DNA from 2 places in the Psychrobacillus sp. Z16_25 genome. Region 1 is predicted to be linked to the other one. Evidence: predicted binding sites of a transcription regulator. Region 1 holds the regulator's gene; the other holds the start of a gene.
The links. Region 1 encodes NrdR, which represses ribonucleotide reductase genes. Its sites were predicted from a motif close to AACACNATATATNGTGTT; they were not measured.
Positions count from the first base shown of each region.

Region 2: a site for NrdR is predicted at 5,817-5,834, ahead of AC1VU3_RS16640 (vitamin B12-dependent ribonucleotide reductase). Genes of this name have one in related genera too.

Region 1 covers NZ_JBXEOV010000009.1:96,734-105,044, forward strand. Annotated here, with positions in the region: gene thrS (threonine--tRNA ligase) at 1-1,893, opposite strand, end outside; T-box leader at 1,967-2,191, opposite strand; gene dnaI (primosomal protein DnaI) at 2,270-3,208, opposite strand; gene AC1VU3_RS11140 (replication initiation and membrane attachment family protein) at 3,219-4,568, opposite strand; gene nrdR (transcriptional regulator NrdR) at 4,593-5,057, opposite strand; gene speD (adenosylmethionine decarboxylase) at 5,178-5,561, opposite strand; gene AC1VU3_RS11155 (glyceraldehyde-3-phosphate dehydrogenase) at 5,807-6,841, opposite strand; gene coaE (dephospho-CoA kinase) at 6,961-7,551, opposite strand; gene mutM (bifunctional DNA-formamidopyrimidine glycosylase/DNA-(apurinic or apyrimidinic site) lyase) at 7,564-8,311, opposite strand, start outside.
Region 2 covers NZ_JBXEOV010000026.1:2,173-10,483, reverse strand. Annotated here, with positions in the region: gene efp (elongation factor P) at 1-545, opposite strand, end outside; gene AC1VU3_RS16655 (M24 family metallopeptidase) at 561-1,625, opposite strand; gene AC1VU3_RS16650 (hypothetical protein) at 1,695-2,117, opposite strand; gene AC1VU3_RS16645 (YqjF family protein) at 2,207-2,968, opposite strand; gene AC1VU3_RS16640 (vitamin B12-dependent ribonucleotide reductase) at 3,190-5,754, opposite strand; gene AC1VU3_RS16635 (lipoate--protein ligase family protein) at 5,913-6,749, opposite strand; gene AC1VU3_RS16630 (rhodanese-like domain-containing protein) at 6,857-7,240, shown strand; gene AC1VU3_RS16625 (ATP-binding protein) at 7,292-8,311, shown strand, end outside.

The sequences.
Region 1 (8,311 bases):
ATCAAAAGGAATGCTTTCTGATTTTTGTTCTCCGTATTTACGTACATTTACTGTCCCTGCTTCTAACTCTTTATCTCCCAAAACAAGCATGTATGGGATTTTTTGCATTTGTGCCTCACGAATTTTATAGCCAAGCTTTTCTTCTCTATCATCCATTTCTACACGTAAGCCTGCAGCAACTAATTTTTCTTCTACATCTTTTGCATATTCGAAGTGTACTTCGTTAGAAACTGGGATAACTTCCACTTGAACAGGAGCTAACCATGTTGGGAAAGCACCTTTATATTCTTCAATTAAGAAAGCAACAAAGCGTTCCATTGTAGACACTACGCCACGGTGGATAACAACAGGGCGATGCTGCTTACCGTCTTCTCCAACATACGTTAAGTCAAAGCGCTCTGGTAATAGGAAATCAAGTTGAACTGTGGATAGCGTTTCCTCTTTACCAATAGCTGTCTTCACTTGGACATCAAGCTTTGGACCGTAGAAAGCAGCTTCTCCATCTGCTTCAAAGTAGTCAAAGCCTAGTTCATCCATTGCTTCCTTCAGCATGCTTTGTGCTTTTTCCCACATGTCATCGTCATCAAAATATTTCTCTTTATCCTCTGGATCTCTATAAGAAAGACGGAAGGAGTAGTCTTCTAACTTAAAGTCTTTGTAGACAGAAACAATAAGCTCTACTACCTTTTTAAATTCCTCTTTGATTTGATCAGGACGCACAAAAATATGAGCATCGTTCAATGTCATTCCACGTACGCGTTGCAATCCCGAAACAGCTCCAGACATTTCGTAGCGGTGCATTGTTCCAAGCTCTGCAATACGTAATGGAAGGTTACGATAAGAATGCATTCCGTTTTTAAAAACCATCATGTGGTGTGGACAGTTCATCGGACGAAGTACAAGTGTCTCATTATCCATCTCCATTGGTGGGAACATGGAATCTTGGTAGTGCTCCCAGTGACCAGATGTTTCGTAAAGCTCCTTGGACCCTAGTACTGGTGTATACACGTGCTTGTAACCAAGCTTTAGCTCCTTATCCACGATGTAGCGCTCAATTACACGACGAATCGTAGCTCCATTTGGAAGCCATAAAGGAAGACCTTGACCAACCTTTTGAGAATTCATGAAAAGATCTAGCTCTTTCCCGATTTTACGGTGATCACGTTCTTTTGCTTCCTCTAAGAGACGAAGATGCTCTTGAAGGTCTTCTTTTTTGAAGAAAGCAGTCCCGTAGATACGTTGAAGCATTTTATTGTCACTATTTCCGCGCCAGTATGCACCTGCAATGCTCAATAGTTTGAATTCCCTTAATTTCCCTGTAGAAGGAACATGGACTCCGCGGCAAAGATCAAAGAAATCACCTTGCTCGTAGATAGAAACCTGCTCATCCTCCGGAATTGCTTCTAATAGCTCCAGCTTATATTCATCGTCAATTTCCTTGAAGCGATTATAAGCCTCTTGACGAGATACGTCATGACGGACAATCTCGATATTTTCATTAATAATCTTTTTCATTTCTTTTTCAATTAAAACTAAGTCGTCCGCTGTAATCGGCTCTGGAGAATCCACGTCATAGTAGAAGCCCCCTTCAATTACCGGTCCAACACCAAGCTTTACATCCTTGAAAAGGCGTTTTACTGCCTGTGCAAGTAAATGCGCAGTGCTATGACGAAGGATTTCTAATGCTTCCTCTGATTCCGGAGTAATAATTGCAATTTCCCCGTCCTCTGTAATTGGTGTCTTTAAATCAATAAGACGTCCACTTAGTTTACCTGCTAATGCCTTTTTACGAAGACCTGGACTAATAGATTGTGCTACATCTTCAGTAGAAGTTCCCGCAGGGAATTCCTTCACAGCCCCATCAGGGAATGTTAATTTAATCATTTCTGCCATTTGTGACACTCCTTCGTTTAATAATAACATGGTACCTAAAGGTTTTTTATACAACAAAAAACCTCCTCCCTATAAAAGGGACGAGGTACGATTCGTGGTTCCACCCTTCTTCAGTCTATTAGAAATAGACGAAGCTCTACATCGGCTAACGGGCCGGTGACCGGTAAGCTGCTACAGCTATTCACAGCTACTGCTCCGAGGTGGTAAATCGATTGCCGGTACTTAAGAAGCTTACAGCCAAGGCTTCTCTCTCTAAAAAGTCGTACAAACTGATTATTGTCCTCATCAAGGCATTTAGTTATCCTTATATGAACTTGATTATACGTTAGGAAAAGTTTGTTTGCAAGTTGTTATTTAAACAATTTTCTCCTTGATTTTACGTATTACGCCAGTTTTTGCCCTGTAGCATAATTGGCACTGTCAAGGTACGTATACGCTCCATAATACGCCCTGCCTTTACTACTTCCTTTTCCCCTCTCTGTGTAACTGAAAGGTGATGCTCTAACTCATTGTAATTAAAATTAGAGGTAATAAAAGTAGGTAAACGCTCAGACATTCGATAATGTAAAATGGTACCTAATATCTCATCACGTGTCCAGCTTGTCATTGCCTCTGCACCAATATCGTCAAGCATGAGTACTGGAGCCTTTTTCACAAAGTCGATTTTTTGAGACAACGTATGGTCCTGAATAGCCTGCTTCATTTCTCTTAAGAACTCTGGCACATAGATAACAACGGAATGGATATGTCTTGCTGCCAATTCGTTTGCCAATGCTCCTAGCAAATACGACTTCCCTACACCAAACTCCCCATATATATAGAGCCCTTTGGATGGCAGTTCATTTGTCTGCTCCCATTCATTTAAGAAATCCTTTGCAGCACGAACAGCAACAACCCTGCTTCCATCCTCCAGATCTATATTAGATAGGCTGGCTTCCATAACTTCTTTCGGCATATGCATGCTATCAATCATAGAAGTTACCTTACGTCTCTCATCCTCCACTACCCCACGACGACAGCGAATATACTCTGTATCGATCAAGTTACGGTCAATATAAAGCTTCGGCTCATAGCCCTTCATGAGGTTAATACATTCACCCAAGGAAGGACAGTCCTCGCATTGGTGTGACTGAGATTTAAATTCATAAAGCTTGTTTAAACTCTTTCTTACCATTTCTTTCGTAATCACTTCTGCATTCTGTTCCATAAATTTTTGAACTTCCGCATCTTCTAATACCTCTTGCTGTAGTTCACTTAATTTTGAAGATATTTCCGGGGAAATGACTCTCTTTAATGTTTCGTTTACTCGTTCCATTTCTTTTCACCTACCTCTTTATTCCGAGTTCTTCCATCAGTTTTTGGCGCTCTGCATCAATGTCTTGAATACCGTTCGTTACATTTCCTGATTGTTTCAACTTACCATCTTTTTTATAGAACCAGTCTGGTACCTTTTCTTCTCTGGTAGGCTTTTTCGTATAAGTTTTTGCGCTGGAGCCCTCTGTCTTCCATTTTAGGTATTGCTCATGCTCTTTTCTTGCAAGCTCCATTGCTTCCTTTGCTGTTTTGACACCCTTACGATTCCAATGGGAAGCTATTTTTTCTGCATAGTTTTTTGTAAGCTTCATATCAGTTCGCAACAAAACATATTGCAGCAATACGTTAACCACACCAATTGGCATTTTGAAATACGTCACAAAATGATTAGCCAGTTGAACATCCGCTAAAATCGGCTCTTTCCCGTTCGCAATATCTCTTAGTACGTCAACCGGAGGAGTGTTTTCTAAATAATAGAGAAGCTCTTCCTCTTTGGACATGGACCTAATTGGTGCAGGAGTAGATACTTTTGGCTCTATCTTTTCTATGACAGGGGCTGTTTTAGAGACTGTCAGCTTGTAATATTCTGCACAGGCTTTCGTCAATCTGGCTTCCGTCAAGCGAAGCTCCTCGTCCAACGCTAGAATAACTACCTTCTGCATTTCAATTGGACTTAAATTATAGAGGTAAGCAAGCTTGGCGATTAATTCCTTTGCTTCAAAGGTTAAAGCAGATTTAGGGACAAGCTGCTCTGATAATCCCTCCTGTAATAGACCAAAATCAAAGCTGTCATAATAAAATGGGATTTTCCCACGCTCGCCCCTAGATTCATACTCTTCTTCAACAGACAATGATGTTTTTCCTCTAGTTGACGGTTTGAACACATCTAAAAAAGTACGAGATACTTCTTTATACCCTTCGTTCCAGTCAGCATTTTGTATGTATCTGCTACGAAGCTGCTTGTATGCATGCTCTCCAATTTTATTAAATAAGAACATCGAGAGCAATGGATCTTTCAAAAAAGATTCGGGGTCAAGCGGCGCCTCTAATTCATAGTAAAACATTCTACCGCTATCCTCAGACTTTTGCCAGGTTTTTAGCAGACCGATTGCCTCTAACGATATTCTTGCTTGAAAAACCTTACCTAGGGACACACCCAGCACATTCATTAAATGATAGTGGGGCCACTCATGCTCATCTTTTAATTCTCCATCTGCCCATAAGGTTAAATAAAGACTTATTCCCTCAGCACCAACGAGCGGCTGATAAAACAAAGTCAATAGTTGACGATCATAGTCCGAAAAAGAATATGGCAAGCGAATTTTATATGAATCAGTAGCATTCAGCTCTTTATATAACATACTTCATTCACCATCTCTTTCCTTTTATAACGAAGGGTTTTTCTTTAATATCTCTTTTAGTTCCTCAATAAATACATTGATGTCTTTGAATTGTCGATAAACGGAAGCAAAGCGAACGTAAGCTACCTCATCTATTTCCGCAAGCTTGTCCATCACTTTTTCTCCGACCTCTTCCGATTTAATTTCAGAATTCCCCGTTCTTCTTAGCTCTTTCTCAATAAAATAAACAACATCTTCAAGCTGACTTAAAGCCACCGGTCTTTTCTCACAAGCTCGAATAAGACCTCGCAATACCTTTTCGCGACTAAATTCCTCTCGAGACCCATCCTTTTTCACTACAATTAAAGGCGTTTCCTCTACCTTTTCAAAAGTGGTAAATCGAAAACCACAGTCTTCGCATTCCCTTCTTCTTCTTATAGCCTTGTTGTCATCCACTGGGCGTGAATCAACTACCTTCGTACCGTTAAATTGGCATGCTGGGCACCTCATATATACCTCTCCTAAATCATACATTAAATTTTTGTATATCTATTATAACAATTTTTTTCAATAAAATCGAAAAAGCAGAGGAATCTCTTCCTCTGCTCACTCATTATAGTCATGTTTTTCTTACGCTTGAACTGACACACGTGCTTTTGGTGCATTAACTGGCCCCATACCACGAGGCATTTCGAGCGTTTCGCGCGTTCCAGCATTAAGAGCGTCTGCAATATAGTTAGCAGCGATTGTCGGATCTAAATCTCCACATGTGTAGACATCGATGCTAGCGTATCCGTGCTCTGGAAAGCTGTGAATCGTTAAATGCGATTCAGAAATAATAACGACTCCACTCACACCTTGAGGTGCAAATTTGTGGAATGCAACTTCTCTAACCTCTGCACCAGATTTGAGTGCAGCATCAACAAAAGTTTGCTCGATAAATTGCATATCGTTAAGCTTGTCAAAATCGCACTCCCATAGTTCTGCAATAATGTGACGTCCCATTGTCTCCAATGTCCGTTTCCCCCTTTGATTAGTTTAATTTTTATCAAAGTTGACTACCACGGGGGAAAGTTAGTCCAAAGAGGTCCTAACCCTTTAAGTAGTCCATGTACTAGAAGTACACGATTCCAATTATAGAATATATATATTCGTTTGGCAATAAAAAAATCCTCTTTCTAGAAATTTAGAAAGAGGATGGAAAAAATTTTAAAATATAGGTTGTTGACCATTTAATAAATGGCCAGACGACACTTCAATCAGCTATTTCTTACAAAGTTATCCTCAACTTGTAGCGCATTAGCCACTTTTTTCGTTAAGTCTACTACTCTAGCAGAATAGCCCCACTCGTTATCATACCAAGCTAAAACCTTCACCTTTGTATCTCCCATTACCATAGTAGTTAAGCCATCAATAGTACTAGATTGAGTAGTAGTGTTATAGTCAATAGAAACAAGTGGCTCCATTGAAATTCCAAGGATTCCTTTCATCGGACCTTCCGCAGCCTTCACAAATGCTTCATTGACTTGTTCTGCTGTAACTGGTTGTTTGACATCCACTACTAAATCTACTAAAGATACGTTTGGAGTTGGAACTCGAAGCGCCATACCATGGATTTTCCCTTTTAGTTCCGGAAGAACTAGTGAAAGCGCTTTAGCTGCTCCCGTAGAAGTAGGAATAATTGATTGCCCACAAGAACGAGCACGTCTTAAGTCCTTATGTGGGTTATCCAAGTTATTTTGATCGTTTGTATAGGCATGAACAGTTGTCATTAACCCATTTTCAATTCCGAATGAATCATTTAACACTTTTACTACTGGAGCTAAGCAGTTTGTTGTACAGCTTGCATTAGAGATGATATTTTGTGTTGCAACATCTAATTGATCATCGTTTACTCCAATCACTATTGTTGCATCCTCATTTTTAGCAGGTGCAGTAATAACGACTTTTTTTGCTCCTGCTTTCAGATGTCCAGAAGCTTTTTCTCCATCATTGAACTTTCCTGTTGACTCAATCACGATATCAACGTTCAATTCTTTCCAAGGAAGATTTTCTGGTTCACGCTCGTTAACAATTTCTACTCTTTGACCGTTCACTACTAAAGCATTGTCTGTAATTTCAATTTCTCCAGTAAAGGTACCGTGTGTTGAATCATATTTAATCAGATGAGCAAGCGTCTCTAGTGAATATCTTGCATTAATTGCTACTATTCTTAAATCCTCTTGAAAAATTGCCTGACGAAATACCATACGACCTATACGACCAAAACCATTAATTGCTACCGAAGCTGACATTTTATATCCTCCTATAACGTGTGATACTTTTTTGTTTTTTACTCGTAATTAGTATAACACATTTTTATGAATATGCAGCCTTAAAACGACAGTATATTATATTCGGAGTATTCGAACAATTATATATTCCATGACAGCAATATTTTTTTTAATTGCTCTTCCGCCGATTGAACCGTACCGTTGTTATATATGACAGCATCTGCACCCTTTTCTTTGATGGAGAGAGGCAATTGGGAGTGTATCCGTGCTTTTGCCTCTTCTAAAGTATAATTATTTCTTTTCATTAGTCTTTGAAGCTGCGTCTCCTCTGTAACGGTCACTACAATGATTTTATCTACAAAGGATTGTAGCTTGCTTTCAAAGAGCAAGGGTATATCCATAATAATTGTTTGATGACCGGCTTGTATTAGCTCCTCTTTCTGTCTGAGCATTTCTGCTCTGATTGCAGGATGTATAATGTCATTTAGCTGTTTCCGTTTAGCAGGAGAATGAAAGATGATGGATCCTAATTTTTCTCTATTTAAGGACCCATCCTCCGTTAATATTTCATCACCAAAAGCAAACTGAATTGCTTGTAATGTTTCTGTCCCCTTTTCCACCACTACTCTCGCTACAAGGTCAGCATCTATGACGGGATAGCCCATAGACTTCAGCATATTAGAAACAGTGCTCTTCCCACTTGCAATACTACCTGTTAATCCAATAATCATCTTGTTCCCCCATTACCTTTGACATTTTCCACAATACGTTGATGTTCGACCACCAATTGTTTGCTGTTTCGTTTTACTGCCACAAGCGCCACATTCCTTTTTTCCATACATTTGGAGCCTGTGTTGCATATTCCCCGCACCACCATTAATGGAACGGTAATCAGAAATAGTACTTCCTCCGTTTTCGATGCTATCAAGTAGAACAATCACAATTTCTTGGAAAAGCTGAATCTTTCTCTCTCTGCTAATCCTTTTTACCTTTCTAGCAGGGTGTATTTTCATCCGAAAAAGCGCCTCAGTTGCGTAGATATTCCCACAGCCTGAAACGACATGCCCATCCATGATAAATTCCTTAATCGCTTTATTTTCATATTTAGGGAGCTTACTTAGCTCTAAGAAATGATCAAGGGCATTTTCATCAAACGGCTCAGGTGCCATTAATAGTAAGGGAGGGTGATCAGCCTCTTTTTCTAAAAATCGCAGTTCACCAAATCTTCTAATATCGGCATATACAAGCATGTCACCTTCTTCAAAGTGTAAGGTAACGTGCGCATGTTTCCTAAATTTCTCTTCCAATATATCGAGTATGCTCCGTACATAGAACCAGGCCCCCGACATCCCTAAGTGGGATACGAGGAGCTGTTCCTTTTTATCTTGTTGAAGATGAAAATAAATATATTTGGATCTTCTTTGAATGCTTGTAATTTGTTTTCCGACTAGCAGCCTTTGAAAATCTTCTACGCTGCTCCCTTTAATAATG
Region 2 (8,311 bases), on a different contig from region 1:
AGGTAAGAGCCTTCATCTGTATTAATGATCAGCTTATCCCCAACATTAATGAATAGAGGGACAGTAACAACTAAGCCAGTTTCAAGTGTAGCTGTTTTAGAACCACCACCAGATGTATCACCTTTAATACCTGGCTCTGTTTCGATAACCTCTAATTCAACGGATTTAGGTAACTCTACTCCCAGCGTCTCGCCTTGATATTGAATTACATGTAATTCCATATTCTCACGAAGGAATTTTAATTCATATTCAATTTGGCTTGCATCTAGTTCAAGCTGCTCATAAGTTTCTGTATCCATGAAGATATGTTGATCTCCACTCGCATACAAATATTGCATCTTTTTATTATCGATTTGTGCTTTTTCTACTTTTTCTCCTGCACGGAAGGTTTTTTCGTTTACAGATCCATTTCTTAGGTTACGTAATTTCGATCTAACGAACGCAGCACCTTTACCCGGTTTTACGTGTTGGAAATCTAAAACACGGTAAAGAACTCCATCAACTTCAATAGTTAAACCAGTTTTAAAATCATTAACAGAAATCATTTTATTTCCTCCTATTTACTTTAGAATAAGTAATTCTTTTGTAGAATGTGTTAGCTTTTCTAAGCCGGTCTCCGTAACAAGTGCATCGTCTTCAATCCTGACACCACCAATGTTTGGAAGATAAATACCTGGCTCAATCGTAATAATCATTCCAGGTTCTAAGACTACTTCGGAACGGAAGGAAAGTCCAGGTCCTTCGTGCACTTCTAGTCCGATTCCATGACCTAGGGAATGTCCAAATGCATCTCCATAGCCCTTAGAAGCAATGTAATCTCGTGCAATTGCATCTGCTTCTTTCCCGGTCATTCCAGGTTTGATTTTATCTAACGCTAGCAGTTGAGCTTCCAACACCACTTGATAAATCTCTTTTAACTGGTCACTTGGCTCTCCTACTGCTAATGTACGAGTTGTATCAGATATATACCCTTTATATAGTGCTCCAAAATCTAATGTCACAAAATCTCCGTCTTCAATTATTTTCTCGGTTGCCACACCATGTGGAAGAGCCGAGCGGGTTCCAGATGCAACAATTATATCAAAGGAAGAGGATGTTGCACCGCGTTTACGCATGAAGAACTCAAGCTCATTTGAAACGTCTAACTCAGTCATTCCAGGCTTTATGTATGTCACAATATGCTCGTAAGCTTCATCAGCAATACGACAGGCTGCCTTTATTATACTAATCTCTTCATCCGTCTTAATCAAGCGAATTTTTTCTACAAGACCAGCAAGTGGAACCAAGTCAGCAGAAACTGCTTTCTTATATACCTCGTAGGTACCGTAGGATACGTCTTCCTTCTCAAATCCTAAAGATTTGATTCCCATTGCTTCTACTTGGGTTGAGACTTCCTCTACTAATGTTTTCTTATGTTGGACTATACGAAAATCTTTTACCTGACTCGCAGCCTGCTCTGTATATCGAAAATCAGTGATAAAAATGGCATCCTGTTGCGAAACAATGGCAACCCCTGCTGTTCCAGTAAAGCCAGTCATGTAACGACGGCTATTTTCGTTGGTGATTAATAGAGCATCCACACCATGTTCCTGTAAAGCTGCACGTAACTTTTCCAATTTCATCATTAGCCCTCTTCTCTTATTTTAATGACCACTCTGAATCATTTTATCATAGGAGAAGAAAGCGGTAAATTTTCATTTTTCAATAGGATCATCCTGAGATTGGAAAATTGCTGACTCTACGATAAATCTCGAAAGGATTAGTACGATACAAATAAATGGAATAGACATCTTTTTAATTGTCTTAACTGCTGACTCTCCGTCTATTATGAACCATTCAGCAACGAAGGCGATTATTAATCCTAAAGCAAGACTAGTGATTGAAACAGGTACTTTTATAAATAAAATACTCAAAAAATATAACCCGATTCCTATAGCCCAAATAACTAAAAACAATATTCCCCATTTTATTATCCAATGGCTGTCGACAAAAATATCAAACTTTTTCGTATAACCAACTGGGTTCCATTTCACGAAATGAAAAAAAGAAAGAAATTTCAATAGTATGAGCGCTAATAATGCTGCTGATAAGCTTGTTACAATAGATAACCATTTCATAAAATACCCTCCTTAAAGGGTAGTTTGTGAAAAAGAAAAATGAATTAATCAATTATGACCAAGAAATTCTCCCATTCCATAGATTATTTTCAATCCTCTATTAAAAACGGCCAAATTTTTACTTCCTTTCGCTGAGAGAAATGCAATATCGGCTCATCATTTTCTACTTCAATCCCTTGTTTAGATAGCATTGTATTCAAATAAAAATTTGCCTGGGCATCATGCAATAACCAAGGCGGATGTAATATTTCTCCTCTTAGAATCTTCCCTGTGTCATTCACTGTATATAAACAGTATCTTTCTGCCATCCATTCTGCAAATGAACCCTTCGCTGGATAATAGGGCTTAGATACAGGCTTGTAGCTACAAACTAATTTAGGCTCAAGCTGGCTCTTCCTTTTACTTTCATATTCGACTAAAAATCCATCCTCTTTCACTGACATATGAGCATAAACATATGGCAAATGCAAAAAGGTTCTAGCCGCTTTCACAGCCAAGCTGTTCATTGCATCCAAGCTAAAGAAATAAATACCTGGTTTTCCATCAATCGTTACGTAAGTTCTAACATTTAATTCTGGGAAACGATTGGTGCCAGGGATTGGTGGGATGCCCCTCCCTCTTAAGCCTGTTATATAAAATGGAACAATTCCTACCCAGGCCATTCCGTTGAAAGTATCTAAGGGGAGCTGTTCTGGCATCAGCTTTTTTAGTTTAACCGGGTCCACAGGATAATGTGCGAACAGGACATTATTCCATACTTGTTTCATCGCCCAAGGAATTTTAGGTAATGGCCAGCCACGATGACTTGCATCCCAACTTTCGGTTTTTTGAATATTATCACGTATTGACACACTACCCCTCCTTCAAGCTTCGATACCCCTTTTGTTTTCTTTATACCCAAATGGACTTTATATTAACCGAAAGAAAACACAGCATTTCCAAGTAGAAGAGATTTATTACCAAAATAAAAAACACTCCTTTGGATTATAAGAGCCAAAGGAGTGCCATTTATCATACACCTTATATTATATAATGCAACTTAATGTAAACGAGCAATTGCTAAGCCTTGAGTTTAGAGCCCACATTTTAACTGTGCGTTACAGTTTGTACATGTGTTACAGCCACCCATTTCTTCGACTGTACCTTTTCGACAAACAGGGCACGTGTTCCCTACTTCTGAACCGATTTTCACATTGGTCGACCGTATATCTTGTATTGTATCAATAAGGACTATCGGTCTCTTTTCTAGAACCTTTTCTTCATGTGTTACATCGTCCATTGTATTTTCTTCAGCCTTCAGTGTCAGTACTTGTGAATCACGGCTACCGTCCACATAAACAGTACCACCTTTTGCACCGCCACGATAAAGTCTTTCATAAACTGCCTCTACCTGCTCCACTGTATAACCCTTCGGTGCGTTTACAGTTTTAGAGATGGAGCTATCAATCCATCGTTGAATGATACATTGAACATCAGCGTGCGCTTCTGGTGACAGCTCCATCGCTGTAACAAACCAATTAGGAAGATTATTAGCATCTGCTTCCGGATGTTCATTTAGGTACTCTTGAACAATATCAGCTTTCACTTCAATAAACTTACCTAAGCGTCCACTTCTGTAATAAGTAAAAGAATAATATGGCTCAAGCCCTGTAGATACCCCTACCATCGTTCCTGTTGAACCGGTTGGTGCCACAGTCAATAGATGAGAGTTTCGAATTCCTTTTTCCAGTACAGCTTGTTGAATTTCTTCCGGCATTGATTGCATGAAGCCTGTTTCTGTAAATGCTCTGCGAAGACGCATTGTTTCTTCTTCGGTCTCTCCCGTTAAGAATGGGAAGCTTCCTCTCTCGGTCGCAAGCTCTGTAGAAGTTTCGTACGCTGTAACTGCAATCGTCTTAAAGATTTCTTCCACGAGCGCGTTCCCTTCCTCAGAACCATACTCCTTCTCGCAGTAGATCAATAAGTCAGCTAGACCCATTACACCAAGTCCTACTCGGCGTTCTCCCAGAGCTTGTACTTTATTTTCCTCTAAGAAATATGGTGTCGCGTCAATTACGTTATCTTGCATACGAACCCCAACTCTTACAGTTTCCTTCAAAGCCTCATAGTCGACTGTTTTATCCTCTTTATTTGCAAATTGCGCAAGGTTAACTGCTGCTAAATTACACACGGAGTAAGGTGCTAATGGCTGCTCCCCACATGGGTTTGTAGCAACAACTTTTTGGCCGTATGCGACAGCGTTTGTTTTATCGTTGGCATTATCAATAAAAAATACACCTGGCTCTGCAGAGTACGTAGCACAGATATTAATTAGGTTCCATAGCTCTTTCGCCTTTACAGTACGGTATGTTCTTACTTTGTAGCCCATGCGCTCCCATTCACGCACATCTCCAACTAGATGCCAGTTTTGGTTATAAAACTCCATCTCTTCTTCCGTATAGGTCTCTATAGCTGGGAAACGAAGGGCAAAGTCTCCGTCCTCCTCAACAGCATTCATAAACTCGTCTGTTAACGTAACGGAGATATTGGCACCTGTTAAAAATTCAGGATTATGCACTGTATATGTGCCGCCATCTCTAAGCTTTGTTTCAGCATCCTTTATAATGTCTTCACTGAAGCCTCCAAGGCCAGGTATGGATTTATAGTTTAATAAACCTTGATACATCGCTTCTTCTTGAGGAGTTAAAGGCTTAAATTTAAGCTTGTCCTTTGCAAGCTGTTTAATCGTTTCATCATTTGTATTCTCAATTAAAAATCTTAGAATACGAGGGTTTTGCATTTTAGAAATAATAAATTCTGCAATATCTGGATGCCAATCCGCTAGCATGATCATCTGCGCACCACGTCTTGAACCACCTTGCTCCACTAAATGTGTGAGTTTAGCTATATCATCTAACCAAGAGACAGAACCAGAGGATTTACCGTTTACCCCACGAGCCAATGTGTTGCGCGGGCGAAGTGTGGATCCATTTGAACCAACACCACCACCACGGCTCATAATTTCCATTACTTGTTTTCGATGATCACTGATCCCCTCTCTAGAATCAGCAACAAATGGCATTACATAACAGTTAAAGTAGGTTACATCCGTACCAGTACCTGCTCCATATAGAACTCGTCCAGCTGGAATGAATTTAAGAGAAACTAGCTGTTGATAGAACTTTTCAAACCATTCGGCTCTTTTTTCTTCCGTTTTCTCTACAGAAGCAAGTCCAGTAGCATTACGCTTTGCGATTTGCTCATAGAAAACTTCCAGTGGCTTTTCAATCACACTTAACGGTCTAGTAATGATGCCTGTTTTTAGCTTGGAGCTGTCGTCAATTGCACTTCGATAGTCCTCTTCGATTAAAACTTCTGCTGTTTTAGCCTCTTTGTCAATTGACACAATATACCCTAGACCTCTTGCTGGAAATTTAGGATCTTCTTTTACCGTTAAAACGACAAAATCTCCTACTTTTAGCGTTTTCTTTTCAGTGTCTTTAAAAGAGTAGCGATCAATCATAACAAGTCGAGAGACACCCTTATGTGTCAATTTCATATCTTCCGTTATTGGATGAACTTGAGGAAATAAATCGATGTCCTTGTTAAGTTGAGGAATATTTAAATCCAAAGCTGTTACATTTGTAGTGGTTACCATTTATGCTTCCTCCATTCTACATCTCTCTTATATACAAGATGTAGTAGTTTTATTTATCATACGGCACTATATATAGAGGTGTAAAGCAATTAATATAAAGAATGTAAATTTAAGTATTATTTCCTATTTTTGCTTTTCTCTATATGTCTTAGTGACTTTTATTTTCTAAAATTCCATTCTTTTCTCCCATATCGCTCGTTAACAAGCTCATTTACATAACTTTCTTGTTCAGAGGTCAATCGAAATTCTATTAAGTCAATGTGTAAAGCATCTTCGAATCCATTTTTAAAAGCTTGCTTACACATGTCGATTGAAATCTGATTTTGTAATAATTTGTTAATCGCAACAGCTTTCTGAGATACACTAGCTTCAACCCTTTCTTTTTCTTCCTTCGAGGAGAAACGAAAAGTATTAACCAGCTTTTCAATATCTAGGTCCAAAAGAATAGAACCGTGTTGTAAAATAACACCTTTTTGTCTTGTTTGTGCACTGCCAGCTACTTTCCTTCCTGCTACAACAAGCTCATACCAGCTTGGTGTGTCAAAACAGACGGCTGTTTTCGGCTTCTTTAAAGACTCTAGTTCTTCCACTGTGCTAGGAATGGAAAAATAAGCATCTAAACCAAGATGCTGGAATCCTCTTAATAACCCCTCACTTATTTTACGGTAAGCTTCTGTTACGGTAGTCGGCATATCAGGGTATTTTTCCGAAACAACGACACTATATGTTAATTCATGTTCGTGGAGCACTGCCCTACCTCCAGTCGGTCGTCTAATAAAGCCCAAACGCTGAGCTTTAACAGCCTCCATGTTCACTTCTTTTTGCACAGACTGAAAATAACCTATCGATAGAGTAGCAGGATTCCATTCATAAAACCTAATTACCGGAGGGATGAGTCCCTCGCTATGCCAGTCTAGGAGTGCTTCATCCATTGCCATATTATAAGCTGGATCACAAGGACCAGAATCCAAATAGTACCATTTAGCCTTTTCCAACAGACGTCCTCCTTTATAAAGCATAACGATATTCATTTTATCAAATAGATTGAATTGTATCTAGCAAATCTTTTATAATAGATTTAAGCATAGAAAGGGGAAAGACCGTGTTAGAAATTCTATATACTATCATTGCAGTATTAGTAATACTGGTAGCGTATGCGGCTATTTCTGCATTCCGCATAAAAAAAGCAGTAACAAATCTCAACCAAGAAGAATTTATCAAGGGTTATCGAAAAGCCCAGCTAATTGATGTAAGGGAGCCTAAAGAATTTGATGCTGGACATATTTTAGGCGCACGTAATATCCCTTCCACGCAGCTTAGACAGCGCTTCAAAGAAATCCGACCTGACAAACCAGTTTATCTTTATGATCAAAATGGTGCAAGAAGCTCTCGAGCAGCATTATTCCTTAAGAAAAAAGGATATACAGACCTTTATCAGCTTCAAGGTGGATTCAAAACTTGGACAGGGAAAATAAAATCAAAATAATCTCATAAGGTTTCTTCTTTCAAGGAGAAACCTTTTTTATTGGAGGAAAAAATGAAAAAAAAGATTCTATTCCCAAACAAGGAAATATACAGAGAGACTCATCCTGCATATGAAAATTATGCGATATTTAATCGGAGAGTCATTGAATTGTTACAAGTACATAAAGAAGGAAACTGGGTACCTATAGATTTAGACATCACGCAATATGATACCAGTCTACTAGAAATGATGGAAAACAACTTGATCAATTACGATGTATTAGCAACTATATACGAATCAAAGCCCTCCTATAAAATCTCTAGTAATTCTGAGTTTACTATGGATAGTCAACTAGAAAACTTGTTATCCTTTGACAATAAATTAGTTTTTTTCCCTGATTATGAGGTAGCAATCACACATACATTCTATTTTTCCTTTGACCATACCTGGCCAGCATTTCACTTTTTTGCAACATCACCTCAAAAAGCTATATATTTCCTAAACGAGATCGACGAAAAGATGAGAAAACTTCTTATGCAATCAATCACCTATCTCGTGGATACAGAAAATGGTGTGCAAAGAAGGAAGTATGGAGAACAAGCAGTAGTAAATAGAGAGGATGTTCTACTCGAGGAATCCATCAAGAGAGATATTTTTCGATCCATTGATGAATTTTTTAAAGAAGATGGAAGATTCTTCAAAGAATACGGCTTACCATATAAAAGAGGAATACTTCTTTATGGTTCACCCGGTAACGGTAAAACCACTTTGGTAAAATCCATAACCGGCTCCACAAAAGCTCCAGTCGTGTATTGGCAAATAACTGAATTCACTGGGAGCCATTCTATACAAAGTGTCTTTGGAATAGTTACAAGACTAGCACCAGCGATTCTTGTAATAGAAGATATAGATTCCATGCCTGAATATACTCGTTCCATCTTCCTAAACACGCTGGATGGTGTCCAATCGAGAGAGGGACTTTTCATTATCGGTACAACCAATTACCCTGAAAAAATTGATCCTGCCTTAATTAACCGAGCTGGAAGATTTGACCGTGCTTATGAGATACCTTCTCCATCTGAAAAGCAGCGG